DNA from 4 places in the Glutamicibacter arilaitensis Re117 genome. Region 4 is predicted to be linked to each of the others. Evidence: riboswitches for the same ligand, from Rfam matches in the RefSeq annotation. Region 4 holds a riboswitch; each other region holds the start of a gene.
The links. A riboswitch is a leader RNA that binds a small molecule or an ion and turns the genes downstream of it on or off. The one in region 4 is predicted to bind S-adenosylmethionine.

Region 1: linked by a shared signal. The riboswitch ahead of AARI_RS03410 (hypothetical protein) and the one ahead of AARI_RS01735 (ABC transporter substrate-binding protein) in region 4 are both predicted to bind S-adenosylmethionine.
Region 2: linked by a shared signal. The riboswitch ahead of AARI_RS05195 (bifunctional o-acetylhomoserine/o-acetylserine sulfhydrylase) and the one ahead of AARI_RS01735 (ABC transporter substrate-binding protein) in region 4 are both predicted to bind S-adenosylmethionine.
Region 3: linked by a shared signal. The riboswitch ahead of AARI_RS14975 (OsmC family protein) and the one ahead of AARI_RS01735 (ABC transporter substrate-binding protein) in region 4 are both predicted to bind S-adenosylmethionine.

The regions. Positions count from the first base shown of each region.
Region 1 covers NC_014550.1:640,266-647,978, reverse strand. The annotation lists gene AARI_RS19550 (hypothetical protein) at 52-204, shown strand; gene AARI_RS03430 (thiamine pyrophosphate-binding protein) at 298-1,941, opposite strand; gene speB (agmatinase) at 1,941-2,927, opposite strand; gene AARI_RS03420 (hypothetical protein) at 3,229-3,645, opposite strand; gene AARI_RS03415 (cupin domain-containing protein) at 3,783-4,346, opposite strand; SAM riboswitch class IV at 4,629-4,742, shown strand; gene AARI_RS03410 (hypothetical protein) at 4,759-5,025, shown strand; gene AARI_RS03405 (VIT1/CCC1 transporter family protein) at 5,081-6,184, shown strand; gene AARI_RS03400 (LOG family protein) at 6,247-7,317, opposite strand; gene AARI_RS03395 (DEAD/DEAH box helicase) at 7,524-7,713, shown strand, end outside.
Region 2 covers NC_014550.1:1,028,291-1,036,003, reverse strand. The annotation lists gene metX (homoserine O-acetyltransferase MetX) at 1-901, opposite strand, end outside; gene AARI_RS05195 (bifunctional o-acetylhomoserine/o-acetylserine sulfhydrylase) at 904-2,247, opposite strand; SAM riboswitch class IV at 2,339-2,457, opposite strand; gene AARI_RS05190 (VOC family protein) at 2,631-3,275, shown strand; gene AARI_RS05185 (GNAT family acetyltransferase) at 3,325-3,762, opposite strand; gene AARI_RS05180 (CPBP family intramembrane glutamic endopeptidase) at 3,781-4,563, opposite strand; gene AARI_RS05175 (phosphotransferase family protein) at 4,660-5,505, shown strand; gene AARI_RS05170 (phosphotransferase) at 5,502-6,395, shown strand; gene AARI_RS05165 (hypothetical protein) at 6,617-7,051, shown strand; gene tpx (thiol peroxidase) at 7,200-7,697, opposite strand.
Region 3 covers NC_014550.1:3,132,336-3,140,048, forward strand. The annotation lists gene AARI_RS14970 (DEAD/DEAH box helicase) at 1-2,258, opposite strand, end outside; SAM riboswitch class IV at 2,398-2,519, shown strand; gene AARI_RS14975 (OsmC family protein) at 2,550-3,101, shown strand; gene AARI_RS14980 (L-idonate 5-dehydrogenase) at 3,183-4,211, opposite strand; gene AARI_RS14985 (SDR family oxidoreductase) at 4,225-4,995, opposite strand; gene AARI_RS14990 (FadR/GntR family transcriptional regulator) at 5,167-5,874, opposite strand; gene AARI_RS14995 (L-lactate permease) at 5,899-7,575, opposite strand.
Region 4 covers NC_014550.1:279,835-287,547, forward strand. The annotation lists gene AARI_RS01720 (methionine ABC transporter ATP-binding protein) at 1-442, shown strand, start outside; gene AARI_RS01725 (methionine ABC transporter permease) at 439-1,134, shown strand; gene AARI_RS01730 (MetQ/NlpA family ABC transporter substrate-binding protein) at 1,164-2,075, shown strand; SAM riboswitch class I at 2,369-2,460, shown strand; gene AARI_RS01735 (ABC transporter substrate-binding protein) at 2,585-4,216, shown strand; gene AARI_RS01740 (ABC transporter permease) at 4,228-5,184, shown strand; gene AARI_RS01745 (ABC transporter permease) at 5,199-6,086, shown strand; gene AARI_RS01750 (ABC transporter ATP-binding protein) at 6,115-7,713, shown strand, end outside.

The DNA.
Region 1 (7,713 bases), 360 kb from region 4:
CTATTTCACCGGACCGCACACTCCGCAGTGCGGCATCATGGAGGCGGAGGGGTGATCCTGGGAGGAATCGGAGCAGTTCTGCTTTTTGTTTCCTTCGCAGTGATGTTGGCAGCACAGTCCTTGGACTGGGAGCCACTGCTCATCGGCATTAGCTTGGGCGTTTCGACAGTACTCTTCGGCGTGGTATTCCACTTCACCCACTGATAGGAACTGTTCGCTTTTCCAATAACCACAACGGCCCCGGATTCATTGTTCATCAGAGCAACAGATCCGAGGCCGCTTTCGTGCTTGGCTGTTTTACAAGTGGGTTGGCGCAAACATCTTCAGCAGCGTGCGCACCACAATGACGTTCGGCCCATCAGACTTCAGGGCCTCGGCGAGCGCGGTTCCGATGTCTTCTGGCTCGACGGCTTGAGCAGGGATGCCAAAGGATTGTGCCAGCGCCACGAAATCCGGACGGGCAAGCTCGGTGGCAGTCGCCTTCCCGAAGGCGCCTTCCATGTATTCGCGCAGGATGCCATATCCGCCATCATCAACGATCAGCCATGTGACCGGCGCCTGATGCTGCTTGGCGGTGGCCAGTTCGGCGATGGAGTACATCGACGAACCGTCCCCGCTGACGGCCAGCACGCGCTGCTTGGAACCGATGGCCCCACCGATTGCGGCGGGGAATCCGAAGCCTAGGCCACCAGCGCCCTGGGCGGAGTGGAACTCACCGTCCTTGGCGTCCCAGCAGCTCCATCCCCAGTAGGCAGCGATGGTCATATCCCAGAAGGTCTGCATTTCGGAAGGAACAGCGGCACGGATGTCCGCCATGAATTTCCGTTCCTTGGCCAAGTCCTGCGCATCCAGGCGGCCCTGCACCTTTGCCAGCGTTTGGGCTACTACCTGCTGTGGGGTTTGCCCATGCCAGGAAGCCTGGGCCTTGAAGCCGGTCGCGCGCATCTCTTCATCCAAGAATTTCAGCGCTTCGCGTGCATCAGCACGGATGCCCAAGGCCGGGGTATTGGATTCCAGGACACGCGGTTCGGCATCAATCTGAATCATCTTGCCACGCGGTTCGAGCGTGAAGTAATTACTCGTCACCTCGCCCAGAGCCGAACCGATCACCATCAGCACGTCGGCGTCTTCCATGACTTCCGAGACAAAGCGGTCTTCAGCCCAGGATTGCAGGGACAGTTCGTGGTCCCAGCTGAAGGCTCCGTTGCCGCCAGGGCTGCACAGCACTGGAGCCTGCAGTTCCTCGGCCACGGCCAGCAGTTCCGCTTGGGCGCCAGCACGGCGTACCCCGCCGCCAGCGATGATCGCTGGCCGCTTGGCATCGGCTAGCCAGCGCATGGCCTCACGAATCAATTCTTCACGCGGCGGGTGCGGATAGGCTTCGGCCAGAGCATCTTGTACCGGAGGAACCATGACCGGGGCGAGCAGGACATCCTGTGGCACCTCAACCCAGACTGGTCCCATCGGCACGGTGATCGCGCGTGCCCACGCGTCCTGGATAGCCGAGGGGATCCCCGAAGCGTGATGCACGGTCTGCTGGAACTTGGTGACGTTGGCGGCCGAGGCCTTCTGGTCATCGAGCTGGTGCAGCATGCCCTTGCGCCGAGCACCCAAGCCGTCCAATGGAATCTGGCTGGCGATGACGACCATGGGCACACCGGTGGCATAGGCCTCCTGCAAACCCGCCAGCGAGGTCAATGCGCCGGGGCCGGTGGACAGGAACAGGACACCTACTTCGCCAGTCGCGCGGGAGTAGCCATCGGCGGCAAACGCCGAGTTGTTCTCGACGCGCGAGGAGATGAAATCCAAACTTGAGCGCGAGAGCGCATCGAAGAGGCCCAAGGCGTGCTGCCCGGGGATGCCGAACACGGTTTTAGCACCGAGTGCGGTGAGGGTCTCGATGACCAGGTCCCCGCCATTGCGTTGAGGTTGCTCATTCATTAGCTATTCATTCCCTTACTGGCACGGAAGTCGCTGATCAGGCTGATCAAATCATAGGTGACATGCGAGGCCGCCACACCGGTCAGCTCTGCATGGTCATAGGCCGGAGCGACTTCAACGATATCTGCACCAACGATGTTCAGCCCACGCAAACCGCGCAGGATTTCAAGCAATTCGCGGCTGGTGATGCCGCCGGCTTCCGGGGTGCCGGTGCCCGGGGCGTGAGCCGGGTCAAGCACGTCGATGTCCACCGAAATGTACAGTGGGCGATTGCCAATGCGATCGCGCAGTTTGTCCACGATTTCACGTACGCCCTGGTAGTAGACATCGGAGCTGGTCACGATGCCAAAGCCGAAACGCTTGTCATCTTCCAAGTCTTTTTTGCCGTATAGCGGACCGCGGGTGCCGACATGGCAGATTGCTTCGGTGTCCAAAATGCCTTCTTCAACAGCACGGCGGAACGGAGTGCCGTGCGTATATTCAGCGCCGAAGTAGGTATCCCACGTATCCAGGTGCGCATCGAAGTGCAGCATGGCAACTGGTGCTCCAGCGCGCTGCGAAGCGGCACGCAGCAAGGGCAGCGCGATGGTGTGGTCGCCACCAACGGTGACGAGGGTGGAGCCATCGCTGGTCAGTTCCAGTGCCTCGTGTTCAATGGTTTCAATGGCCTCATTGATATTGAACGGGTTAACCGCCATGTCCCCTGCGTCAGCCACCTGGCTCTGCGCAAACGGCGAGGTATCTGTCGCCGGGTTGTAGGGGCGGATCAGGCGCGAGGATTCACGTACGTGGTTGGCACCAAAGCGGGCACCGGGACGATAGGAAACACCGGTATCAAACGGCACTCCGACAATCTTGATGTCGGCTTTCTCCACTTGGTCCAGTCGTGGAAGCCGGGCATAGGTGCCGCCTCCTGCATAGCGCGGAATCATCGCAGCATTGATGGGCCCTAGACGACCATTTTCCTCGATACGGATTTCCTTCATCGCAACTTCCTCCCCAAGACACAACAGCACAAAAGCCAGAGTTGTCTAATACGAAACTTCAGTTTTCTATTATGCTATTTTGTCTGCTGGATCACGTCAAGATCAGGCTTCCTCCGCCACAAGAATCCAGGAGAAATGTAGAACGCCGCCACCCGGGATTGGGTGGCGGCGTTCGCTTCAACTATGTTCTTGGCGTTCAGCTGGCAGAACTACGATTCTGCTGGGCAAGCACTTCCAGCGCGTGGTGCCAAAGTCTTGGAGTTTTGACTATATTTCAGGCTATTTCGCCCAATGAAGATGATCAGCTCTCGTCAGAGTGCTTCTTGCTGGCTTTAACCAGCGCACGATCGACCTCATGGATACCTAGGCAAAAACCTGCGGACATGATCAGTGACTTGATAGTCAGTTCAGAAAGATCATCGGCTACGTACACCAGCTGAACTGGTCCAGCCAAGATCAGCAAGACCCCGGTCCACAACATATAGACCCACGAGGTATGCGCTTGGGCCATCAGTGGGAAGCGTGCGCGGCGGCGAATCGTGCGCACCCCGATGGTCACGATCACGATCGCCAGAATCGCAGCGCCGATGAAAAAGAAATTGCGCTGGGTGCGGATCCAGGTCAGGGTGGTGCCGACAAGGACACCGAAAAGTATCGAAGCCCACCAGCTGATGCTGCGCAATTGGTCATGCGTTGTGGTCGGTTCCCGTGTTTTCACACCTCTCCCATCACTTATCGATCCCAGCGCCCAAATCAACGCAATGCTTCTAGAATACGCGGTTTGCCGGCCCACCAGCCAACGCAAGGCTGCGCAGGGACTGTCCCACCTCCAGAACAGAAGCTGGAGACGGACAACTAGAGAATCAGCGTCCAGGTAACCACGGCGGTCTGGTCGGACTCGTTCTCCCAGCTGTGCGGCTCACGGCCGGGGAAAGTTATAGTGTCGCCAGCTTCGAGTTCCACTCGTTGATCAGGTAATACGAGCACGAACCTGCCGCCAATCACATGCAGCACTTCCAGCTCGCAATCCACCGAATACAGTTCCGCTTCGCCGGTGCCCTTCGGCGCGATCTCGGCACGGATCATCTGCACCCGCTTTTCGCTGCGAGGCGTAACCAGCTGCTCCGTGATGCCATCACCGCCGAGGGAAACGCGAGGAGCCTGCTCCAGTCGCACAAGTTTGGTTTCCGGAACTTCAAAGAGCGTACCGACTTCAATGCTCAGTACTTCGCACAGCCGCAAGAGGGTCGAGACCGACGGGCTGGTCAGGTCGCGCTCGACGCGTGAGAGGAAGCCCTTGGTCAGTCCCGAAAGCTCGGCGACTTGGTCAATGGTCATGCGCTGGGTTTGGCGCACCCCGCGCAGCCGCGCGCCAATATTGATCGCTGCACCGGTTGGTTCAACTGGCAAGGTTTTCATCGTTTGGCTCCATCGACGATTCTCATAGCGGCAAAGCCCAATCCATTTCGGTTTCAAGGCCTGCGGAGCAAGTTTACCAATGGTAAACACGCGGTGATCTCTATCGGCATTCATTCTGCCCCGTTCACCCCACCGAAGATGCCTAGGGAACTGCCTATGAGTCGTGAACAGCTCGATGGCCTGGTGTGCCGACTGCATCTGGTTCCAGCAGCGAAGCGGCAGTCATATTTCGCCCCATGACTTCTTCAAGTCCCCACCCCGGCAGTAGCATCAGAATTGTTGCTTCACGAGATGCGGCGCCAAGCTCCGACTGGCCGCACACCAACCCCAAGTTCATGGGTGGTTCGGATGAGGAAGCGGTCCGCGCATCAACAGTTGCACGGGCAAGAGCTCGCCAGAGAGATGCAGCCCCATGACGTATCCAATCCTGCCAATCATCGACCGCCAGACCGGACAGGTGCAGTTCAAAGCCGAAGGCCACTGGCATATCCGATATGTAGCGGATCCGCTGCGGCTTGAACGACTCCTTGCCCGGGGCGTGAGACGGCCGATCTTCGACCCGGAAACATCAAATTTGCTGCTCGTAGTGCCAGCAATCGCAGATCCTGCAGGCAAGAAATTTGCTTTTAGCCTTGCCAAATTCCCAAGCAACGGAGCCCTGACTAAACTGGGTAGCTGATCCGACCCACGGGTTTCATTGGGAAACTCCATGTACTAGGAGAGTCATCTTCACGATGTCACAGCACTCAGCAAGCGAACCAAGCAAAACTCAGATTAAGCGATGGCGGCAATACCTCGCCGACGAAATCGCCGAAGGGGCCATCTACCGTGCCCTCGCGGAGAAGAAAACCGGGCAGGAACGGCAGATCCTCTTAGGCCTGGCCGAAGCCGAAACACGCCACGAAGAACACTGGCGGACCAAGCTCGGCGGACACGTCAAAGACGTTCGTCCATCCTTGCGCCGCACCATGCTGCGTTTCCTGGCACTGCACTTGGGCTCGGTGTTCGTGCTGGCCATGGCCCAGCGCTCGGAAAGCAGCTCCCCCTACCGTGATGACAAGGATGCCACCGCACAGATGGCAGCCGACGAACAGGTCCACGAGGAAGTAGTCCGTGCGCTGGCTACCGCTGGCCGCGCACGTCTTTCAGGCAACTTCCGCGCCGCGGTCTTCGGTGCCAACGATGGGCTGGTTTCCAACCTGGCGCTGATCATGGGTATCGGCGCCACCGGTGTCTCGGCAACCTTCGTGCTGTTCTCCGGCGTTGCTGGTTTGCTGGCCGGTGCGCTGTCCATGGCCGCTGGCGAATACGTCTCAGTACGTTCCCAGCGCGAGCTGCTGACCGCTTCGCGCCCAACCCAGGTCACGCTCACTGCAGCCCCGAACCTGGACCTCGATGCCAACGAGCTGCTGCTGATCTACAAGGCCCGAGGAATGAGCGATGAGGATGCCGAGCACCGTGCGGCCGAACGCATGGGCATGTTCACCTGTGACTGCAATCCCGGCTTCTCGTTGAACCCAGAAGGCCGCAGCGCAGAACTTGAAAAAGAACATGAAGAGCTGGGATCGGCGACCGGAGCGGCCACTACCTCGTTCTTCCTTTTTGCGTCCGGCGCTATTGTGCCGATCCTGCCTTATATCTTCGGCCTATCCGGCCTGAGCGCAGTCATCATCTCCGTGGTGCTGGTTGGCATCGCCTTGATGATTACCGGCGGCATCGTCGGCTTGCTCTCCGGCGCGTCCCCATTCAAACGAGGCCTGCGCCAGCTGGCCATCGGCTGGGGAGCGGCTGCCGTCACCTATTGCTTGGGCCTGATCTTCGACGTCAGCGTCAGCTAGCGGCCCGACACCTTGCGCATGCCGGTACAGCTTCGCCTGTACCGGCATTTTCCATGCCTGATTCAGCTGCCCTGTGGATGCCGGGTGCGCCGGCGCAGCGTCGTCATGGATTCGATGAACGCCATGGCTTCTTCGGCCGTATCCACTAGCGCGATCTTCTGCTCCATGACCCGCTCCTTGGCCAGTGCTTGCAGCAACGGCCACGCCGGCAGGTCCTTGGTCCAGTAGTCCTTGCCAATGAGCACCATCGGCACCACTCGGGCCCCAGTGGCGTAATAGTTTTCGCAGGCGTCCTGGAAGATTTCCTGCACCGTGCCAGCGGCCCCCGGCAGGACAACCAGCCCTCCATTGGATTGCTCCAGCAAAATAGCTTCGCGAATGGAATTGGTGAAGAACTTGGCAATCCCGGTGGCGAACAGGTTCGGCGGCTCATGACCGTAAAACCAGGTCGGCACGCCAAGGGACTGGCGCTGGCTGGGGAAGCGTTCTTTGACCATCAACGCAGTTCTTGCCCAACCGGTACGCTGGTGGATCGCATCCGGCGCCTCGGCCAGCATCCGCAACGCCGTAGTGATGTCCTCTGGTTCATAGTCAGCCAACCACGCTCCAGCATTGGCCGCTTCCATTGCGCCAGGCCCACCGCCGGTAGCCACCGCATAGCCCGCCCGGGTAATCATCCGCCCCAGCTCTACAGCTCGCGCGTACTCGACAGTGCCGCGGTTCATCGCGTGGCCGCCCATCACCCCGATGATCGGAGTGTCCTGGAACATGCCTTCATACACCGCTGAGACCAGCGCCTGGCCAATATGGTGATCATGCAACGTCTTGGACAGCGCACTGTCATCGCTATTGCCGTTCACCGCGACATGCTGTTGCGAGTACGCGTAGATCTTCGCATCAGGCACATGTTCGTAGGTCTGGGTCCGAATTCCCGAGTACAGCTCATCGGCTGAATACAAATCCCGGGCACCAGTTTCAAAGGGCAGCTCGGACCCCGAACTCATGCATAGACCGCCGGTGGCTTGCACGATCTGCTGGCCTTGGGAGGAATATTGGCAATCAATGAACAGTGCTTCGGAAAGGTCCAGGGATTTGAGCACGGTATCCCGTTCGCGCAGATCAACGCGGTGCACGCGCCAATTTTTCCCGCGGGCGCGGTGAGATGCCAACGCCTCGGCTGCAAGCCGATCGAACTCAACGAGCGATGTTATGTTCACCGCTCGTGCTGGAAGGTAGGGCCACACTTGGGACATAGCTACACGCTACGTCACAGATAGTGATTATTCACAGAAAAGCTCTTCAACTTTCACCACGGCCCTGAACGTGAAACGATGAGAGGATGAGTGAATCTGTTCCACCAACCATTGATGCCCGCCATTTACTGGCTTTTCTGGGCAACGCGCCTTTCTTCTACGGAAAGACCCTGGCTGCAGAAGAAAATTCCGTGGTTGACGTGGAATTCGACGAAGACGCCCAACAAATCGAAGGTACCGTCACCGAGTCCGGTGAAGAGTACGCTCCGATGATTC
Region 2 (7,713 bases), 750 kb from region 4:
GGCTCATCAGCGCTTCGGTGAGCACGAGATAGCTGTTGGCATCAAAGCGATTCACCAGCTTGCTGGCTTGGTGATCCAAATAGCTTTCCACCTGGTAACGCCCACGCGCTCCGTCGAGCTGGCCCGTTGGCTTCTCGCCTTCTTGCGGGTTGCGCGAGAAACGGGTTTCGAGCTCGGCTTCAGAACGATAGGTGATGTGGGCCAGGCGGCGGGCCAAACCCAGACCAGCGTCCGGGCGGGCCTCATTGCCGTAGTAATCGCCATTGCAGAAGTGCGGATCCAAGCGGATGGACTGGGTCTGCACCTGGGCGAAGGCGATTTGCTCGGCAGTTGCCTGCGCGCTGGATGCCATCACCACCAGATTCTTCACCTGCTGCGGGAACTGCACCGCGTACTCCAGAGCACGCGCCCCGCCCATCGAACCACCGATGACCGCATGCCAGGAATCAATTCCCAGCTGCTTGGCCAGACGCGCTTCGAGGCGCACCGAGTCCTTGATGGTCACGAACGGGAAGCGCGAACCGTAGGGCACGGCTTGCTCATCCAGGGACGCCGGGCCGGTGGATCCATTGCAACCGCCCACCATGTTGATGGACACGACGAAGTACTCATTGGTGTCAATCGTGGCGCCAGGGCCCACGAAACCTTCCCACCAGCCGTCGCTTTGCGAATCGCCTTGGGCAACGTGCGCGTCACCGGTCAGTGCATGCATCACCAGTACCGCGTTGGAACCGTCGGCAGCAAGGGTTCCCCAGGTTTCAAAGCCCAGCTCCACCTCGGGAAGGTATCCGCCAAATTCAAAGCGGTGCTCCCCCACGGAACTACGACGCAAAATGCCGTCTTGTCCGCCAGCGAGCTCTTCGGCGCGAAGAGTATCTTCAGTAGTCACAATGGATGCCATGCCTAGAGAGTTTCCTGCAGTTCCTTGTTCTCAAGGGCGCCGACAGCTGCGAAGCCCAGTTCCAAATCGGCCAGAATGTCCTTGATGTTCTCCAGCCCAACGCTCAGGCGCACCAGTCCCGGGCTGACGCCAGCGGCAACCTGCTCGGCCTCGGAAAGCTGCGCGTGGGTCGTGGAGGCCGGGTGGATGACCAAGGAGCGCACGTCGCCGATATTCGCCACGTTGGAGTGCAGCACCAGCGCGTCGACGAAGGCCTGGCCTGCTTCTGAGCCGCCTTCCAATTCGAAGGCGATGACCGAGCCAGCGCCCTGGTCGCTGTACTTCTGCGCACGCTCGTACCAAGGCGAGGACTTCAGGCCTGCGTAAGCAACCTTGCGCACTTCGCCGCGGGCTTCGAGCCAGTTGGCAACCTCGACGGCGTTCTGGCCGTGGCGCTCAATGCGCAGCGACAAGGTTTCCAGCCCCTGGGCGATCAGGAAAGCATTGAACGGTGCAACCGAGGCGCCCAAGTCGCGCAGCAGCTGCACACGGGCCTTGAGGATGTAGGCCAGATTCGCGCCCAGGATGCCATTGACACCCAGGTCGCGGGCGAAGACCAGGCCGTTGTAGGACTCATCCGGGGTGTTGAATCCTGGGAAGCGTTCCGCATCCTTGCCGAAGTCGAATTTGCCCGAATCCACGATGACGCCTGCGATGGCATTTCCGTGGCCGCCAAGGAATTTGGTAGCCGAGTGGATCACGATATCCGCGCCCCACTCAATCGGGCGGATCAGGTACGGGGTGGCCAGGGTGTTGTCCACCAGCAGCGGCACGCCGGCTTCGTGGGCGATGGCCGAAATGTCCTCGATATTCAGGACATCCTGACGCGGATTGGAGATGCTCTCTCCGAAGAATGCCTTGGTGTTCGGGCGGACGGCGGCACGCCATTCATCGAGGTTATCCGGATCAGAGACGAAGGTGACCTCGATGCCCAGGCGTTTCAGGGTGTGCTTGAGCAGGTTCTGCGTTCCGCCGTAAAGGCTTGGGCTGGCAACCAGGTGGTCGCCGGCTTCGGCCAAGTTCAAGATGGCGAAGGTGGTTGCTGCCTGTCCCGATGAGAGCAGCAGTGCTCCGACACCGCCTTCAAGGTCGGCAATGCGGGTTTCCACTGCGTCGGTCGTCGGGTTTCCGATACGCGTGTAGATCGGCTCCAATTCTTGCAGCGCGAATCGCGCAGCAGCGCTCTTGGCGCTAGGGAAGACGAAAGAAGTGGTCTGGAAAATAGGGAGAGCTCGTGCTCCAGTTGTCGGATCCGGGGTCTGGCCGGAGTGGATCTGACGGGTTTCAAATGACCAGTTGCTGCTCATGGTTTCCTCCAAATAGCGTTTCATGACTATGGGGGTACGCCACTGAAAAGACACCGACAGGAAGCACCGTATCGAGAGAACTTCCAGGGGTAACCCGCGCTTGTCCTTGATGCCTTGCGCATTCAAGGGCCAGGTCTTCACCCGGGGCACCCCACCGCGGTGGAGGGTTGCCGCCCAGTAAGCCGGGGCTTGTTACTGGGACTCATGACCTGCATCCAGTTTGCCCGAGAACCGAAGATCTTTGCAATGCAGGCGCTTGATCTTGGACTCAATCGGTCATATTCCGTATTTTTGAGGACTTTTCCGCAGACTATTCGATAGCATTCACCCCGCTTAGGGTTGCCTAAGTAGAGACTGTCATCACATGTTGCCATGATGGGCACATGATGAGGCTAGATCACGTAAGTTATGCATGCGGCCCTGATGGGCTGATGCCAACCGCGCAAAGAATCTCCGAGTCGCTCGGCTTGGAGTTCGTCAAGGGTGGCGTGCATCCACGATTCGGAACACGCAATGTCATCTTCCCGCTCAAGCACGGCCAGTACTTGGAAGTAGTCGAGGTGCTGAACCACCCGGCCAGCGACAAGGCACCCTTCGGACAGGCTGTTCGCGCCCGCTCGGAACTCGGCGGTGGCTGGATGGGCTGGTGCGTCTCGGTGGAGGATCTATCCAGCGCCGAAGACCGCCTGGGCCGCAAGTCAGTGCCTGGCAACCGCAAGTTCCCTGATGGCCGCGAACTGACCTGGCAGCAAATTGGCATCAAGGGCCTGATCGCCGACCCGCAGTGCCCATACCTGATCTCATGGGATGACGGTACTGAGGACCTGCATCCGTCCAAGTCGCTTGAACCGGTTGGTGCCATCAGCGAGATAGCCATCGCCGGTTCGCGCGAACGGGTGCTGGATTGGCTCGGCCAGCCGCAGAACGTCAATTTGGGAGCTGTCACCATGCAATATGAAGCTCCGAATGGCACTCCGGGCATCATGTCGGTAACCTTTGAAACCGAGTCCGGCACCGTGGTGCTGTAAGAAGTTCAAAAATGAACTCACGAAGGCGGGGACAATGGCGTCCCCGCCTTCATTCTTTTCCGGCTCTTGCCTCAGACTGGTCCAGACGCCGGCCCAAGACAACGACCTGCTGGTCTTCAAAGCCCAGGGGTTCATAGAAATCGATGACGCTAGCGTTTTCGCTGCGGACCATGAGCTGCACCTTGGGCACTGCCCGTTCTCGCAGCCACCGGCTGGCCGCATCCACCAAGGACCTGCCCAGGCCATTGCCCTGCCTGCGCGGATCCACCGCAACGTAGTAGAGCCAACCGCGGTGCCCGTCATGGCCAGTCATCGCAGTGCCCACAACCTGATCATTTTCGATCATGGCCAGCACCGTAGAGGTGGGTTCGCGCAAAGCCCGTCGAGCGTCAGCGAGCGGATCATTCCACGGACGAGTCAGCCCGGTGGTTTCCCACAAGTCAACAGCTTGGTGGAGGTATTTCTCGCTCAGCTCGGTAATCTGCATCAGCCCAGCATAACGGCACTATTGGCCGATTCCGATGGCCGGCCCAATCAATGCATAGCCGACGAACCCGATGGCATCGAGCAGGAAGTGCGCAATGACCAGCGGCATGACCCGCCCGTACTTCTGGTAGATCCAGCCGAACACCACGCCCATGAGCATGTTGCCGATCATCGGACCTGCACCTTGGTACAGGTGGTAGCTGCCGCGGATGACAGCGGAAAGGATGATGATGGACCACGGGCCCATTTTCAATTTCCTGGTATAGGTGAACAGGAATCCGAGCATCAGGACTTCTTCGAGCACCGCATGGCGTACGGCCGAGAGCAGAAGCACCGGCACGCTCCACCAATAATCTCCCAAGTTCGCTGCAGACAGTGCCGTCGTGATGCCCAAAGCCCGCCCCGCGGCATAGACTCCCAGCGTGCCTACGCCCATGGCCAAGAACAGTCCTGCTCCAAGCAGCGCGTCCTTGCCCGGCTTGCGTATATCGAAACCGATATCGCGGATGGTTCTCCCGGTAGTGCGCTTCATCAGATACAACGCCAGCACCACTGGAACCAGGGCAAAGATGATGTCCAGCAGCTGGTAGGAGAAGTCAAAGAATTCCCGGGTGCTCAGCTGGTTATTCAGCGACGTTGTCTGCTCGCGCAATGGAGCCCGGGTGACTTTGTCCGCAAAGCTGAGCAGCGAGTAGACCGCGCTTTGCCCCAAGGACAGCGCAAGTACCAAGACGATCTCAAACCCGAAGGTCTTGCGGGTTGCCTTCTGCTCAATTTGTTCAGCGTTCACGTTTTCGATCATAGGCTGATCTGGCTGTGCGCGTACTGAGGAAGCGCGTGGCAAACCTGCGATAGCCTGAGATCAAGACCGCCAGCGAGCTACATGAGAAGAGTGCCAGTGAGCCGACCTGCCACCAAAGAAGAATTGCAGATTGCCCGCCAGCTTTGCCCCGATCTCTCATGGGATGACGCGGCAGTAAACGAGGGCGGACAGTTCCACAAGGTGATCATTGCCAACCCGCAGGCAGCCATTCGCATGGCACGCACGCCGCAAGCCACCGAGCAGATGCCCCGCACCTTGGACCTTCTGGACCGTCTCGAAAGCCAGTTGGATTACCAGATCCCGGTGGCCACCTCTCAGATCCTGAGCGTTGATGGCTTGAGTACGGTGGCGATGTCATTCATTCCAGGCAGTGCCCACGAACCGCACTATGGAGATCCGCAAGTTCTGGGCAAGGTAGTGAAGGACTTGGCCGAGATTCCGTTGGAACCCATCAGCGATCACCTGGCCACGCCATTTGCCTTCCGCGGCCCATGGACCGAAGAACGCCAGCAGCAGTGCTACGACGCCCTGCCCGATGAACTGCGCCCGGCGGCCAGAAGCCTGTGGGCACAGCTTGATGAGTTGGCACAGGTGCCCGCGGCACTAGTACACGGAGATCTGGCCGGGCACAATATGCACTGGGTTGGCGAAGAACTGATTGGCATTCTGGACTGGGATCTGGCCGCGGCGTGGGATCCTGCGCTTAACACCGCATACCTGAGCCTGTGGCATGGACTGGAAATGGTGGACTTGATTGCGCCGAGTCCGGATGAGGCCTGCCGTGCGAAGATCTGGCTGGGGTTGATGAGTTTGGAACGGCTTTCGGATACCCTCTCGCGCACCGACAACCCGAAGATGGGCAAGCTCATGCGCAAGATTGGTCCGCGGATCCTGAATGCGGCGGAAGCTGTTCTGGTTTGACGTTCAATTCCCAGATCACTTCCCCGCAGCAAGCAGCGGAAGAGCTTGCGCTGAATCGTGGAGCGCACGAGCTGAGGCTATTGGGTGCAGGCGTGGAGTTCCTGTTTTTCAGCACGCGGGCAGGGACACGGCGTGAAGGCTACCGCGTACCTCGCGCACGTGTTTTTGACACCGTGAATAATCCAGGGATTCAGGCTTTGGAGCTCCAACGCAAAGAACTGCGGCTCAGCGCCTGGGCCTTGGGGCATGGTGTGCCTTCTGCGAATCCGACGGAGCTGGTGGATCAAGGCGGGTATTCGGTGCTGGTCACCGAAGTTATCGACGACGACCAGACGCCGGTAAACCAGCAGGCGTTGGGGGCTGTCCTGGCCAAGATGCACCAGGTTGAGCCACTAGCTAGTGAAGTAGCCCGATGCCCGGATATCTATGATTATCTGGCTCAGCGCATCGGTGATCGTCATTCGAGAATTAGTACCGATCATCAGCTGCCAGCCTTGCCTAAACCAACTCATCTGGCCAAGGTGCTCCAACGTTCGTTGCACCGGGTCAGCCAGCTGCATCTGGATATTCGCCGGCAGAACATTCGTGTGGCTGCCGGTGAACCGCGGGCATTGTTTGATTGGAGCAACGCACTCACTGCTGCTCCAGAACTCGAGATGGCGCGTATTCGCGAATACGCTCAGATACCAGAAAACGCTCTGGACTACATGGACATCCTTGCCGGCTACCGTGCTTATGGCGGAACCATCGATGAGTCCACGACCGCTTGGGCGGTGCTGCGTCTGGATGCTGCTCTCATGCTGGCCGGTGTTTTCACCTCGGTGAGCCCGAACGAAGAACTTGCCAGTGTATTCCTCAATAGGGTTCGGATCCTGCTGCAGGCTCTATAGGCTTCACGCAGGCACAGGAGGCTTTGCCGCAGGGTTATGCTTAGAGTTGGTACCTAAAATGAATTCGCGTCAGATGTACGTCGTGCGCCCTCAAGGAACTTTTTATGTCTTCAAATGGCGTAAGTACACCGCGGAAATTAAAACCTCGAGCGGCTCAGGAACCGTGTTCTCCCCAACCGGAATCCAGTTTCGAGTCGTAGCTTCCTAGGCGAGGAGAAATTATGACACTGAAAAATGCATTCGCGCTCACAATCATCGTAGGAACTTCAATGGCGTTCACCGGTTGTTCTGCCAGCGATTCCAGCAGCCCGGCTACGCCAGCTACCGAATCGATGATGCCGTTGCAAGGCCACGAGCTAGCTGCCCTCACCACGGTAGTTGACCAGAAGGACCAGAATATCTCCCTTGCGATTCCGCTCCGCGGCGGCGATTACGCGGTTGCGCTCGAATGCTCGGGCAAAGATACGTTGTCCACCATCGCATGGCAAAGCGATGATAAAAAGGAGAACGGAGAAATCAGCGTGCCTTGCACATTTGAAGGCGTAAATGTCCGCGAACAGATTTCTCTTAACGGCTACTCAAGTTCGCTGACTTTCGTCACCAGCGAGTTGCAAGGATACGAACTTACGGTATCAATTGCCTCAACTGCGAATTAGCACTTGATGATGGTCCTTCCCGTTGTCTTCGTATATCAGGCTTTAGCGAAACATTATTTTGTTCCAACGCGTTGAAAACGCAAAATGCCCACCCGAGTTCGCGGCTCGCGTGGGCATTTCGGTGCATCGTCGCCGATGCAATAAAGCTTTAGCTCAAGGCTGCGATGGTTGCATCGTAGTCTGGCTCGGTGGTGATCTCAGGGACTACCTGGGTGTAGGTCACCTTTCCGGTCTCATCCAAGACGATGACCGAGCGCGCCAGCAGGCCAGCCAGTGGACCGTCGATCTGGGTCACGCCGTAGTCCGAACCGAAGTCCGAGCGGAAGACCGAAGCAGCGGTGACGTTCTCGATGTCTTCGGCACCGCAGAAGCGGCCCAATGCGAATGGCAGGTCAGCGGAAACGCACACTACTGTGGTGTTCTCCAGGCCGGCAGCCAGTTCGTTGAAACGGCGAACGCTGGCAGCGCAGACACCGGTATCAACTGATGGGAAGATGTTCAGGACTACGCGGCGGCCAGCCAGCGACTCGCTGGTGACATCTGCAAGGCCGGTGTCGGTGAGGGTGAATGCTGGAGCCTGCGAGCCTACGGCTGGCAGTTCACCAATGGTCTGTACGGGAGTTCCCTTAAAAGCAGTATTAGCCATAGGTCTTGTTTATCAT
Region 3 (7,713 bases), 1.0 Mb from region 4:
CGTGCTTGCTTATAGCCCTTGGAAGCGTGGTTCTTCAGCTGCTGCGCCTCATCCATGATCATCACGCTGAAACCGGCGGCTTCAAAATCTTCGTAGGCCAGGCGGAAGATCGTATAGCTGGTGACGACCAGCTGGACGTCGCCGATCTGCTCGGTGATGCTCTGTCCGCTCTTCTTAGCCGTCGAGGTTATGCCGGTGACGCTCATCTGAGGCGCAAAGCGCTGCGCTTCATTGATCCAGTTGCCCACCACCGAGGTCGGGGCCAGCACCAAGAACTTCTGCGCTGGATCTTCAACCCGGGCTTGTTCAAGGCAAGCCAGAAGCTGAACTGTCTTGCCCAACCCCATGTCGTCGGCCAGCACACCGCCCAGACCGTGGACGCGCAGGAAGTTCAGCCACGACAGGCCCTGGCTCTGATAAGGACGCAGCTGGGCGTTGAAGGACTCCGCTAGCTCGACCGGCTGCATCTGTTCGTTGCCGTCCAGCTCTTTCATGGTCTGCAGCCACTGGTTGTGCTGGGCTTCAATAATTCCCAGATCAACCAGTTCCTGCCACCAGTCGATGCTCAACTTATGGATGCGAATTGTTTCGCCTTGGACCGTGCCCAGTTCCCCGGCTTCCGTGATCAGCTGGCGCAGCTGAGTGAAGTCGGCACCAGCAATCGGGATGACCGTCAGGTCATCCAAGATGAGGTATTCGTCTTGCTTGGTCAAGGCCTCCAGCAACTGGGCGAACGGAACCTTGATTTCATCGATAAGCACTTCCACCGACAGGTCGAACCAGTCTCCGGTGCTTTCCCCAGCTTCAACACTGACGGTGGCTGGCTCATGATTGATCCGGTACTTCGGGAGCCTGTTCTGCTCATCAATGACCACATCGGGATGCTCAGCCAGCAGTGGCAAGACGTAGACCAAGAAGTCGATGGACTCGGAGGTGGTGAATTCCTTGGACGGGAAAATACCCGAAGAAGTCAGTTGGCCCAAGGAAGCCTGGGCACCGAGCTTATCCTGGACCGAATCGGCGATCTCCTTTTCGACTGCACGCTGGCGCGGTCCCTTGCTGGTGTATTCCCACGAATAGCGCACGGTTAGTGGAGTTTGGATGCTCTCCAACCAGACCTTGAGGCTAGGACGTGCTGGAACCGGAATCGGGTAGCTTTCATCTTCGCTTTTCAACGGTGCCATTAGGCGCAACCGGTCCAGATGCTGTTGTTCAAAAAGTTCGATGCTTTGCTGCGGAACGGTTTGCGCTCCGGATTCAATAAACGTCGCCAGTTCCTTCGTCACCGGTTCAGCAAAGAGTGCCAAACCGATTTGCTTGGACTTCGGCAAGGGGCTGGAGGCATAGGCCAGCAAGGTCGGAGGGTTGCCTATCGGCAGCAGGTAGGTATGCTCTGCGCTTGGTCCATGCAGTTTGCCTTCCATGACCAGCCCATATTCACCGCGCCGCAAATCCACATGGGCCAGGGCTGGCTGCTCGCTGAACTCTACTGGCACTTTGGCCGCTGAACCGCCGTTGACGATCTGCACCCCGGCTTCGCGCAGGGATTCAAAGGCATCCAGCAGGTCCTGGCCGGGCAGGTTCATCAGCGAGATCCAGTCCTTGGGATCCCAGGAATGGCGGTAGGTATCTTGTTCTACGTGCTCGCGCAGCCGGTCCAGTTCAACCAGCGCACGGCGCTGCTTCTTGGAAAATCGCGCGTCGAAGGCCACACTGCGCCAGCTGACCCCGGTCTGGATCCACGGGCTCTTGGTGCCTTGGCGGGCCGGACGCGCCTGCAAGGTCAGCGCGTCCTCGCCGCCGTAGCGTGGTTCACTGACCACCTTGAGGATCAGCCCCAGTGGTTCTTCGGCTGCCAGCGGCTCATCAACAATAGTTGGAAGCAGGCGGTCCAAAGTGTGTTCCCACTGCGGCTTGCTGTTGCGTTTCCACGCGTGGGGGTCCACCCCGGAATCAGAAACGTAGAAGCCTTGGTCCTCTTCGGTAGTCACCTCGATGAGCAAGGCGGCGACATCCTCGCAAGACTGCACACCTGGATGCTTCCCGCAGAAGCTGCTGAAGCTGATATTGCCCCCGTGGATTTCCAGCTGGGCCATCACCGAATCGCGCAGCACCACTGCCGAGATGCGGGTGGAGCCGGGTTGCATGTCCCGGTTGGCAATCTGCACTTTTCCGGAATCGCACAGGAACTGACCCAAGTCGTATTCGGATTCGGTCACCAGTGTCTGGGCCGCAGAAAGTGTCAGCTGGAATTCCATACTCGCCGTTCGTTGTTCGTGCAGTGGGCACCCGAAAGCTAAATTCCATCTTAGCCAGCTCCCCGACAAGATGCTTAGTGAAGAAAAGTTACCCCGCCCTTTACTCACAGGCAACGTGGCCGGTAGAAAAGAACCATTGAATCACGAGTTCCACTGCTTGAGCCCTGGCTGAGTGGACGGCAACCCTCCTTCGTCATTGTGCGGGGTGCCCCAGGTGAAGATTCGACGCATCTTGACCGCCAAGGTGCGTAAGCGATGGCGCCCCTTGCGCCAGAAAGGGGATTAATTCCCATGACTAACGCAGCATCTACCCTCAGCATTTCCGAGGACCGCGCCCAGCGCCTGCAAGAAGCAGGCCATGGCTGGGGCAAACGCATTTCAGCCGCCCCGCAAAGCGCCAAGCTGACGTTCACCGTCGAAGGCGAGGGCTTCGATTCGGTAGCCAGCAACATTGTGTCCGGCAAGCATTCCTTCCAGGTCGATGAGCCTGCCGCATTGGGTGGCAACGACGTGGCCGCCAGCCCAGTGGAATACGCGCTGGGCGCACTCATTTCCTGCCAGGTCGTGGTCTACCGCTTGTATGCCCAGAACCTTGGCATCCAGGTGGACGACGTGAAGATTGTGGCCAATGGCCACCTCGATGTCCGCGGCCTGTTCGGCATCGACAAGGCCATCCGTCCGGGCTTCTCCTCTGTGGATCTGGACATCCAGATTGCCGGCCCGGAATCGGCCGAACGCTATGAGGAGCTGCGCCAGGCAGTGGACGCCCACTGCCCCGTGCTGGATTTGTTCGCCAACCCGGTACCGGTGCGTACCGCGGTGAGCATTGCAGCGGCCAATTAACGTCCGCTAAACCAACCAAGTAGCCGCCGCGGGCCCTGGCTTCGGGGGCTGCGGCGGCGCACTTGCGGTAAAGGCGGGCTACTACCCGAGGAAGTTCAGCAAGACCTTGCCGGACTTCGAAGAATTCTTGGCTGTTTCAAAGGCTTCGAGGCCCTCGGCCACCGGGAATTCGTGGGTTACCGCCGCGGAAATCTGCAATGAGCCATCGGCCAGGGCAGCAAGCACCTGGTCGATTTCGCCGTTGAAGCGGAAGGACCCGGCAAGTTCCAGCTCGCGGGTAATCGCCAGGGAAATCAGTGCAGGTTGCTCTCCCGAAGGCAGCAACCCGACCATGACCACGCGCCCGCCGCGCACAGCACCGCGCACCGCCGAGGCCAATCCGCGGTAATTGCCGCTGGCCTCGATCACCACATCGGCGTTCACCTTGGCAATTGCATCCTGGTCATCGGCACGCAAGGTGGATGTGGCACCCAGTTCCTTGGCAATTTCCAGCGGCTTATCGTGCATGTCCACCGCGATGATTTCCTCGGCTCCGGCACGCTTGAGCACGGCCACGGCCAGCGCTCCGATCGGGCCAGCGCCAATGACCAACGCCTTCTTGGCGGCAACCTCGCCGGCTCGCGATACCGCATGCCAAGCCACTGCGGCTGGCTCGGCCAGCGCAGCGTCGCGCAGCGACAGTCCGGCAGGCAGTTCGCGAAGCATCCGGGAGGGCAGATTCACCTCGCGCGCAAAGGCGCCCTCGGTATGCGGGTAGCGGGCAGCCGAGCCCAGGTAGGTGCATCCCGGTGAAAGGTTCGGGCAGGCCTCCGGATAAGGTTCCCCGGTCTCCCCTGGTGTTGCAGGGTGCACCGCAACTTTGGTTCCGGCTGGCGGACCACTGCCATCGGCGGCGGCTTCAATGACAGTTCCCACGATCTCGTGTCCGAGAATCATCGGTGCTTTGAGGATGGATTCCCCGGCGGCGCCGTGGCTCCAGTAGTGCAGGTCCGATCCGCAGATGCCGCCGTACGCGATGGCGATGCGTGCCTCATTTGTTGCCGGTGCTGGCAGCTCGATCTGCTCGATGCGCAGGTCCCCGGCCGCGTGCGCCACGACGGCCAAGGTCATGTTGGACAGGGTGCTAGACGACAACGCTCATGCCTCCGTCGATGAAAATGGTTTGCCCGTTCACGTAGTTCGATCCACCCGAGGCCAACCACACTGCTGGGCCTGCCAGGTCCTCGACGGTTCCCCAACGGCCAGCCGGGGTGCGGCCCAGGATCCAGGAGTTGAATTTCTCGTCATCCACCAGATTCTGCGTCATTTCGGTGTGGATATAGCCCGGTGCGATGCCGTTGATCTGAAGTCCTGCTCCGGCCCATTCTGCGGTCATGGCGCGGGTGAGATTGCGCAGTCCGCCCTTGGCCGCGGTGTAGGCGGAGATGGTGGGTCGGGCCAGGTCGGTTTGCACCGAACAGATGTTGATGATCTTGCCTTCGCCGCGTTCTACCATGCCACGTGCGACTTCTCGGCCTACTAAGAAGGCGCTGGTGAGGTTGGTATCGATCACGCGCTGCCAGTCGGCGACTTCCAGTTCCAGCATGGGCACGCGGTGCTGGATGCCTGCGTTGTTCACCAGGATGCGGATGGGGCCGATGGTCTTTTCGATGGCGGCGATATTCTCGCGCACAGCGGCGTCATCGGTGACATCGAAGCAGACGCTATGGATTCTTTCTGCGCCGTAGCAGGCGGCGAATTCGGCGGCCGTTTTGTCAAGCCTTTGCGCATCGCGGCCGTGCAGGATGATGGTGGCACCGGCATCGGCCAGTGCTTTAGCAAGTTCGCGGCCAATGCCGCGGGAGGACCCTGTGACCAAGGCCAGTCGTCCGGACAGGTCAAAAAGTTGGCTCATGAATTCCCTCGCAAGAAGTTTCGATGGTAAATCGACGGGAACTGACCTGCGATATGAACCTGCTGTTGCATCCGAAAAAGTAGCCCCGTCGCTGTCCAAGAATATATCAGATATATAAGGGTCGAGGGGCAATAAAGTCCGACTTATACGGTCGAAGTTTAGCTGTGGGCGCTAGCGGGTCTGCGAGTAGAACCAGTTGATGTGCTCTTCGAGCAGCTGGGCTGCGCGCTCGCGCTGCCCGGTGGCAAATGCGTGGTGGATGGCCTTGTGCTGGCGGCGCAACACGCGCACCACCGGCTGCCAGGCCTCGTCGCTGGGCACCGAGTCGGAGACGTAGTCGCTGATCGAGTTTCGCAGGGATTCCATCATGGATTCAACCACCGAATTCCCGGCCATGGAGGCCAGGAGCACGTGGAACTCGGCGTCAATGCGGTGGAATGACTCGCGGGAAAGCTGCGGATCGTCCATGCGCATGATCAGCACCGCGGTGCGGTCGATGACCTGCTGGGCGTAGACCGGGTCGCGGGGGTTCATCTGCGCGGCCCAGGTTTCCAGCAGGATGCGCGACTCGACGATCTCGCGGACGTTGATCCCCTTGGCTGCCAAGTGCAGCCGCAAGGCCTGCGAAATGCCGGCCGAGGGATTGGAGATGATCACCGCTCCGGAGTTCGGCCCGGAGCCAGCAGAGGTCTTGATAATACCCATCACATCAAGGATGCGGATGGCATCGCGGACCGAAGCCCGCGATATCCCATGCCGCTCCGCGAGCGCACGCTCGCCGGGAAGCTGGTCCCCTACGGATAGCTTCTCTGTGCGCAGATCCTCTTCAATTGCTTGGAGAACGATCTGGTACGCACGCGGAGCTGGGTTCATTGACATCGGATCTATTTTAGCCGGTCAGGGCTATGGCAGCATCCAGGACAGTACCGGCGTGGACTGCAGATACACCAAGCAGCACAGCACCAGCAACATGCCTACGGACCAACCGGCAACCTTCTTGAGGATCACCGATTCCTGGCCTTCCATCTTCACCGAGGTCGCGGCGATGGCCAGGTTCTGCGGGGAAATCAGCTTGCCGACCACGCCACCGGAGGTGTTAGCGGCAACCAGCAGGTTCGGATCGATGCCGGCGTTGATGCCAGCAGTCTGCTGCAGCTTGGCGAACAGTGCGTTGGCCGAGGTGTCCGAACCGGTCACCGCGGTGCCGATCCAGCCCAGGATTGGGGACAGGAAGGCGAAGAACGCGCCGGTGCCGGCCAGCCAGGTGCCAATGGTGATGGTCTGGCCCGAAAGGTTCATCACGTATGCCAGGCCGAGGACCGAGAGGATGGTCAGGGCTGCGAAGCGCATGTTGTAGATGGTCTTGCCGATTTCGGCAGCGCCTTCGCCGAAGGTCATGGCGTACTTGCCGTTGCCGTCGTTCTTTGCGTAGACCAGGGCCACGATCAGGCCGGTGATCAGCAGCAAGGTACCTGGCGAGGAGAGCCACTGGAAGTTGTAGATGGTAGAAGTTACCGCTTCGCCCTCGGCGTTCAGGATCTTGCCGTCCAGTCCCGGCCAGCCGAACTTGATGTCAGTGCTTGCCAGCCATGCGGGAATGTCCACGCCCAGCTTCCACAGCTTGGCCACGCCGAAGATGACGATAACCAGCAGGTACGGGAACAAGGCCATCCAGGTGTTGCCCGGGTGCAGCTTGGCGTTAGCCTCGTGGGGAATTGCGGCAGCCTCGGCGGTCAGCACGCGCTGTCGTGCTTCGTCGGCACCCTTCGGGGTCCAGAAGCGCAGCAGGATCACTGCCGCGGCCAGGCCGATCAGCGAGGCGACGATATCGGTCAGCTCGTAGGAGAAGTAGGTCGAGCACAGCCACTGGGCGACGCCGAAGGAGATGCCGATGGTCAGGGTTGCTGGCAGGGTCTGGCGCATGCCGCGCCAGCCGTCGAGGATCAGTACCAGGATCGATGGCACGAACAGTGCCAGCAGTGGCGATTGGTGGCCGACAATGGCACCGATGTCAGCAGCAGGGATGCCGGTCAAAGCACCAGCGGTGGTGATTGGGATCGCCACGGCGCCGAAGGCTACTGGGGCGGTGTTGGCAATCAGCACTGCGCAGGCAGCGCGCAGCGGGGACAGGCCCAGGGCCAGCAGCATGGTGGCGGTAATGGCCACCGGGGCCCCGAATCCGGCCAGTGCTTCAAGCAGGCCGCCGAAGCAGAAGGCGATCAGCACGGCCTGGATGCGCACGTCGCCGCCGCCGATCACGTCAAAGACACGGCGCAGGTCCTCGAAGCGGCCGGACTTCACGGTCACCTGGTAAAGGAAGATCGCCATGACGACGATCCAGACGATTGGGAAGGCACCGAAGACCATGCCCATCAGTCCGGAATTCAATGCCATTCCGACTGGCATGTTCCAGCCGAAAATGGCGACAATAATAGCTACGACTAGCGAGCCAAGGCCTGCCCAGTGGGCCTTGACCTTGATAACTGCCAGGAGCACGAAAAATGCTACAAGCGGGATCAGCGCGACAAGTGCTGAAACAGCAATGCTCCCCGCAATCGGATCCGTGGATGGTGTAAACACGGTGTGGGCGTCCTTACTCGAGATGGTCTGACCATATGTGGTCCGACCACCTACGGTACAAGGTGAGTGCCATCACAACAAGTCTTGACTATTACGAAGATTCTCGCATAGTATGGTCTGACCACACCCTGAAAGAGT
Region 4 (7,713 bases):
CATCATCCTGATCACCCATGAGATGGATGTGGTGCGGCATGTGGCCGACGAGGTCGCCCAGCTGGCCAGCGGGCGCATTGCCGAGCACGGAGCCCTGCATGAGCTGGTGGCCTCGCCTGGCTCGGCGACCGGGGAGAAGCTGCTGCCGCTGCGGTCCGAGGAACTGCCGGCAGGCTTCGACTATGCCGTGACGGTGGCCTACCGCAAGGACCGGGTCGATCCCGGCTGGATCTCCCGCCTGGGCATCGAGCACGGGATCGCGGTGGCCCTGCTTGGCGGCGCCGTCGAGGCGCACCATGAGGGGACCTTGGGCCGAGTGCGCTTGGGCGTGCAGGGCGCGACCCCTCAGGACCTGCTCCGGTTGCTGGACGGGTGGGGCCTGCAGGCCGACCCGGGCAGCCTGGCCCGCAACAATCACGAACTGGTGGAGGCCAACGCATGAGAATCCCATTTGAAAGCGCAGCCGTGGGCACCGACACTCCGTGGCAGCAATTGCCCGCGTTGATGCTGCCGGCCTACGGCCAGACCTGGGCCATGGTCGGAATCGTCATGGCCCTGGTCATCAGCCTCGGAGGACTGATGGGCATCGCGCTATACAACACCGATCGGCAGGGGCTCTTCCCGAGGGCGCGCCTCCATGCGGTGCTCAGCTGGATCGCCAACATGGGGCGCTCCCTGCCGTTCCTGGTGCTGATGGCAGCGATCATACCGTTCACCAAATGGGTCACCGGCACCACCATCGGCATTGCCGCGGCCGCCGTGCCCATGACCATTGCCGGCATCCCGTTCTTCGCCCGGCTGGTGCAGAACGCGCTGAACGACCTGCCGAGGCACAATCTGGCCGTAGGGCTGGTGACCGGCGGTTCGGCCGCGCAGATCATCGGCACCACGCAGATCCGCGAGGCGCTGCCGGCCCTGGCTTCGGCCATCACGCTGAACACCATCTCGATGATCGAGTATTCGGCCATCGCCGGGACCATCGGGGCCGGGGGCATCGGCTATCTCGCCGTGACCTACGGCTACCAGCGCTTCGACATGAACGTCATGCTGGCGACCATCGTGGTGCTGATCCTGACCGTGCAAATTGTCCAATTCCTCGGCGACCGCATCGCCCGCGCCCTGGCGCGTCCCTGAACACCAACGACGAACGAACGAGCGAGACCATGACTACACCGCACACCGGGCACGACCACGGCTTCACGCTGCGCAAGAACCGCAATGCCCTTCCCTGGACCATCGCCGCTCTCGCGGCCGTGGCCGCCCTCATCCTCGGCGTGCTGCTGGGCCAGCAGCGCTCCGCCCCTGCCGCCGCTTCGGCCGCCGGAAACCAGACGAAGTTCACCGTCCACTTCGAACCGGCCATGGCCGGGGAGGAGAAGATCCTGGATTTCGTGGCGCAGCAGATCGCGCCGGACTACGGCATCGAAATCGAGAAGGTCGGGCTGCAGGATCCGATCCAGGCCAACCAGGCGGTGGCCAGCGGCCAATTCGATGCCACGATTTTCGAGCACCAGTGGTACATGAAGCAGTCCGCTGAGGCTGCCGGGGTCGAGCTGGAACCCACGGTGGAGCTCTTCCAGTGGGGTTTCGGGCTCTATTCGAACCATTACGACTCGGTCGAGGACATCCCGCGTGGCGCCTCGCTGCTGTTGCCCAATGATGTGGCCAACCAGGGCCAGGCGCTGTGGCTGCTGCAACGCGAGGGCCTGCTCGGCCTGGACCCTGACATCGAACCGCGCACCGCGAAGATCCCCGATGTCATCGATAACCCCCGGGGCTTCGAATTGAAGGAAGCCGACCTGCTGGCGATGCCGCGCATGCTCGACGACGTCGGTGTGGCGATCGGCTACGTCTCCCAGTTCGATGCGGGCAAGGTCGACCGCGAACAGGGGATCTTGTTCCCCGAGCCGCCCAAGACCTTCGCCTCCCGCCTGGTCATGGGCGCGGAGTACGCCAAGAGCGCCGATGCGCAGAAGCTGGTGGAAGCATTCTCCGATCCGCGGCTGCAGGAGTACCTGGCCACGACCGAGGATCCGCTGGTCCAGGGAGTGCTCACCCCGGTCTCCGGTTCCTGACGGAACTGCCATTGCGCCGTGCGGATCGGCGAGCGCGAAGCGGCTCGGCACCGACAGGTGCCGAGCCGCTTCGCGCTCCAGATGGCACATTTTCTCCGCCGAGGCTGGCAGTGTCAAGGATTTTCCGTCAAGATGCTTAACCCTTGGACTTGTGACGGTGCATTACGCCCAATATGACGAACATCGGGCATTTCAGGATGCGTTGTGTGACTTCATGACCGCTGTCTTACGTAACGCTTGTCTGCTGAATTCACGGGTTGCAGACTTGAATTGTTCGGCCGGTACAGCCGGACACCCCATCCAGAGCGACCGAGAGACCTGGCTCGTTGAAGTCGCAGCAACCACCCGTAAACGGGAGCGGTGCTAAGGCCGGGACCGATGGAGATTGCTAATTTTCACGACGGTCTGCAGGGAGAAACTCGCCAAGAGTATTCCCCCAAATCATGGCAGAACGTGCAGCGAATCTAGGCGTAATCCTCGGGTCACCAACCGAGAGGACATTTGAAATCATGCGTACAGCACATTTTGGACTGAAGACCACTGCGATTCTTGCCGTTCTGGGCTTGTCGCTCACCGCGTGCGGAGGCAACGCCACTAAGACTGGCGCAGCGCAAGCAGCAGCCGATCCAGAGACTCCGGTTGAAGGTGGCACCTTCACCTTCGCTGAAGTTACCCCTATCAACAATTGGCAGACTCAGGCAGCACGCTTCTATGAGAAAGCGAATGTTCTGAACTCAGTGCTTGATCGCCTGACCTACTACGATGTGGAAGCCGGCAAACTGGTTGGCTGGATCGCCAGCGAATTCGAAGCCAATGAAGACCAGACGGAGTTCACCTTCACCATTCGCGACGGTGTCACTTTCTCAGACGGCTCCACGCTGGATGCTGAGGCTGTGAAGCTGAACCTGGACGCCCTTGGAAAGGGAATCAAGTCTGCCCAGATTGCGCCAAACGTTGACTTTGCTGCCTATAAGTCGGCAGAGGTCGTAGGGGACAACAAGGTAAAGGTTACGCTCAAGCGGCCAGATGCCAATTTCCTTAGATCGACTTCCTCCGTAACTGCTGGTTTGGTGTCCCCGAAGACCCTTGAACTGGACAATGCCGCGCAGTCTTCGATCTCCAAGATTGTTGGCTCCGGCCCATTCGTCTTCGAATCGGAAAAGCCTGATGAAGAAGTCGTTTTCAGCAGCCGGGATGACTACGCCTGGGCGCCAGAAACTGCCCCGAACCAGGGCGATGCCTACCTGGATACCCTGGTTATCAAGTACCTTCCAGAGGTCGCTAGCCGTGCCGGCGCCGCCCAGTCCGGGCAGGTGGATCTCGTCCGAGGATTGCAGCCGGTAGACGAACAGGTGCTGGCCTCCAGCGGCGGCAAGGTTTATGCCGCCGAAGGGGTGGACCTGACCACCAACCACGCGGCCGTGCGCATTGGCTCGGGAAAGCTGGAAGACGTCAAAGTCCGCCAGGCACTCCAGGTTGCAATCGACCGCCAGGCCATCAAAGACACCGTTCTCTCGGATAGCTATGTCATTTCGGGATCGATCCTCAACCACAAGGCACCAGGGTTTGTAGACCTGTCAGCAGAATTGGCCTATAACCCGGAAAAGGCCAAGCAGTTATTGGACGAGGCCGGATGGAAGCCGGGCGCAGATGGCATTCGGGAGAAGGACGGGAAGAAGCTGGAAGTCACGGTTTCCACCTCCAATAACTCCGTAGTCATCAAGCCAGCGTTCGAACTGATTGAGCAGCAATGGCGCGAGATCGGCGTCCAGCTGATCAACCGCGCGGCGGACAATACTTTCCTGACCAACGCACTTGTCGACGACAAGGTGGAGTTCTACGGAACTCGCCAGTTTGCGTACGGCGGACTGGGCCCGGTCTATGCACCTGCGAACAACAACCAGACCCTTCGCGCTGATCCTGAACTGAACAAGCTTTTCACCAAAGAGCAGTCGGCGACCACCGATGAGGAACACCTGAAGCTGGTCGAAGAAGAACAGCGTGCCCTGGTGCTGGACAAGGCCCTGACGCTGGTTCTTTGGGACGAAGTCCAGGTCTATGGCGCCAATAGCTCGGCGAACGTCGAGTTCACTTCCGGTACCGCGCCCATCTTCCAAGGTGCTTGGAAGAGCGAAGGCTAGGAACCAAATCCATGGGCACTTACATCGTAAAACGACTGGGACAGGCGCTTCTGGTCATCTGGCTTGCCTACACAGCGGTTTTCATTGCCGTGCAATCCTTGCCGAATGACCCGGTCACGATCTTCCTGAGCACTGACTCGGCGGCGGATCCGGCCACCATTGCCCAGATGAAGGCATACTACGGATACGACCAGCCGCTCTTCGTGCAGTACTTCTCGCAGTTGCTCGGGCTGCTTCGCGGGGATCTTGGATATTCGTTATCCAATGGTTCGGAAGTGGCAACGCGCATCGGGGAAGTCGCTGGATCAACCTTGATTCTGGCTGGCAGTGCATTCGTTCTTTCAGTGGTATTCGCCCTGATCATCGCGTCGGCTGCGAGCCTAGCCAGAGGCGGGAAGTTGCGCAAGGCGCTGCTGAACCTGCCACCTTTGATGGTTTCGATACCTGTTTTCTGGTTGGGGCTGCTGCTCTTGCAGCTGTTGGCCGTGCAGCTCGGCGTGATGTCGCTGTTCCCGGATGGATCGTTCATGTCGTTGGCGGTGCCAATCTTCGTGTTGGCCGTGCACCTGAGCGCTCCGATTGCCCAGGTCCTGATCAAGAGCGTGCAGGAAGTGAATAGGCAACCGTTTATTGAAGTTTTGCGCGCCAAAGGCGCAAGCGAAGCATGGATCTTCTACCGGCACACCTTGAAGAACGCGGCCCCGGCCGCGCTATCCATTGCCGGTATCACCATTGGTGCCTTGCTCGCTGGTTCCGTCATCACCGAGACCGTGTTTTCCCGCGCGGGATTAGGCCAGCTGATCTTGCAGTCAGTGACGGCGCAGGACATTCCACTGGTCCAGGGATTGGTGCTGCTGACCGCGGTCGTTTTCACCGCAGTCAACTTGCTCGTTGATCTCATCCACCCGCAGCTCGATCCACGCATCGTCACGTCAACAAGCGGCGCAACCCGCTCGCTTGTTGCGTAAGGAAAGTAGGACTAATGAGTCTCATAACCGAACACGTTGGATCGGTGGCCAGTGATGTCCAGCCGATGGCTTCAACCAAGCCTGCAACCAAAATAGGAAATCCAGCAGCACGCTGGTTTGCCGCCTGGTGGGTTCTCATTCCGCTGGCCGTATTTGTGGCGTGGGCTTTTCTTCCATCGCTCTTTACGGGCCACGACCCGATTACTGGTGTGCCGGCTGACAAGCTGCTAGCGCCATCCGCGGATCACCTGTTTGGAACCGACCATCTGGGGCGTGACATCTACAGCCGAGTTGTCTACGGAACGCGCCAGACGCTGCTGACCGCGGGCCTGGCGTGCTTGGTTGGAAGCGTTGTCGGGTCGATCCTCGGTCTGCTGGCGGGCACTGCTGGACGTTTCGCAGATACCGTGGCAATGCGATTTGTCGATATTGTCCTGGCAGTTCCGGCCTTCCTCATTGCGCTGATTCTGGTCACCGCGACTGAACCTGGACCGCTGTCCTTGGGCCTGGGTGTAGGCATCGCCTCGATCGCTGCATTCGCACGCCTCGTGCGCACAGAGGTGCTGAGGGTCCGCTCTCGAGATTTCGTGCAGGCAGCGTTAATGAGTGGCGGGAAGTACTTCACGGTGCTGCGTCGGCACATCATCCCGCATATCGTCGGTCCGGTGCTGTCCTTGCTAGCTGTGGATCTGGGTGCTGCAATTCTTGCGATCTCCGGTTTAGGGTTCCTCGGCTTCGGGTCGCCACCGCCAACCCCTGAATGGGGACTGCTGATTTCCGAAGGCCGCCAGTACCTTTCGGTGGCTTGGTGGCTGACGACATTGCCGGGATTGGTCATCGTGTCGGCGGTCATGCTGACAGCCGTACTGGGACGTGCCATCAACAAGGCATTCCGCTTCTAGCTCTACTCTTCGATGAACGGACAAGACCATGAACGCAACCAGCAACGCTTCTTCTGCGGTGATCCGCATAGAGGACTTAACAGTCCAGTATGCCCAAGGCACCGTAGCTGCTGACAGCATCAACTTGGAAATTCCAGCGGGACAAATCGTTGCCATTGTCGGTGAATCCGGCTCGGGCAAATCAACGCTGACCAAGACCCTGATTGGCCTATTGCCACAGGGGACGGAGGTCCAGGGAAGCGTGCGTTTCGGCGGTACTGAAGTCACCAATCTTTCTTTGTCCGACTGGCGTGCCATTCGTGGTGCCGGAATCGGCTTGGTCCCGCAGGACCCGGGCGCCTCGCTGGATCCCGTGAAGACCATTGGCTCCCAGATCATCGAAGTATTCCGTTTGCATCCGTCACGCTCAGTGCCAAAGGCCCAATGGCGCTCTAAGGCAATCGAACTGATGCAGAGCGTTGGCATCGACCGGGCGGAAAGCCGGCTGGATCAATTTCCGCACGAGCTTTCTGGCGGGCTGAAGCAACGTGTATTGATTGCCATTGCCTTCGCGTTGAATCCTCAACTGCTCATTGCGGATGAACCCACCAGCGCCTTGGACGTCACCGTCCAGCGCACGGTTTTGGAAGTTTTCGTATCGCTGGCCCGGAAGAAGGGAACCACTGTACTCTTCGTAACTCACGATCTGGCTGTTGCGACTGACATCGCAGACCGGGTACTGGTCATGAATTCGGGGAGGGTCCTCGAAGATCGCAGCGTTCCGGCGCTGGTTGCACAGAGCACTGAACCGTACACCAAGGCACTGCTCGATCAGGCCTATGCACATCAGGACCGGCAGCAACCTTCAACCTCAGACGACATCGCGATCACAGTGGAGGGACTCGGCAAGGTCTTCGGCAAAGGCAGCAACGAGCACCAGGTTCTTTCTGGCGTCAGTTTCGAAGTGCAGCGAGGCACCACGTTCTCGCTGGTCGGTGAATCCGGCTCCGGAAAATCCACAACAGCGAAAATCATCATGGGAATGCATCCAGCCACCGAAGGATCCGTGCGGGTCAACGGGAGAGAAGTCGCCAACATCAGCGGCAAGCAGCGCTATGACCTGTGGAGGGACGCGCAACTGGTCTATCAGAACCCCGACTCCGCTCTGGACCCGCGACAGTCGATCGGCTCGATCATCGCTGAACCAATGGTCAACTACCGTCTGGGTGATTCCGCTTGGCGTGCCCAGCGAGTAGCGCAGTTGATGGAACAGGTGAACCTGCCTGAACAGCTAGCAGGAAGACGCCCAGCAGAACTTTCCGGTGGACAGCGCCAGCGCGTCGCCATTGCCCGGGCTCTGGCAAGCGGTGCCAAAATTCTCGTCCTCGATGAAGCATTGAGCGCACTGGATGTACTCACCCAGGAACAAATACTTGAGTTGCTCGACCAGTTGCAGCGCGAAGAACAACTGACCTACCTGTTCATTTCCCATGATCTGCATGTGGTGGAACGGATCAGCCACCGCGTTGGCGTGATGTGCCGTGGACAAATTGTCGAGTCGGGAACCGTCGATGAAATCTATTCCAATCCCCAGCATGAGTACACCAGAACCCTGCTTGCAGCGAATCCCGGCAAGGTACTTCGCGAA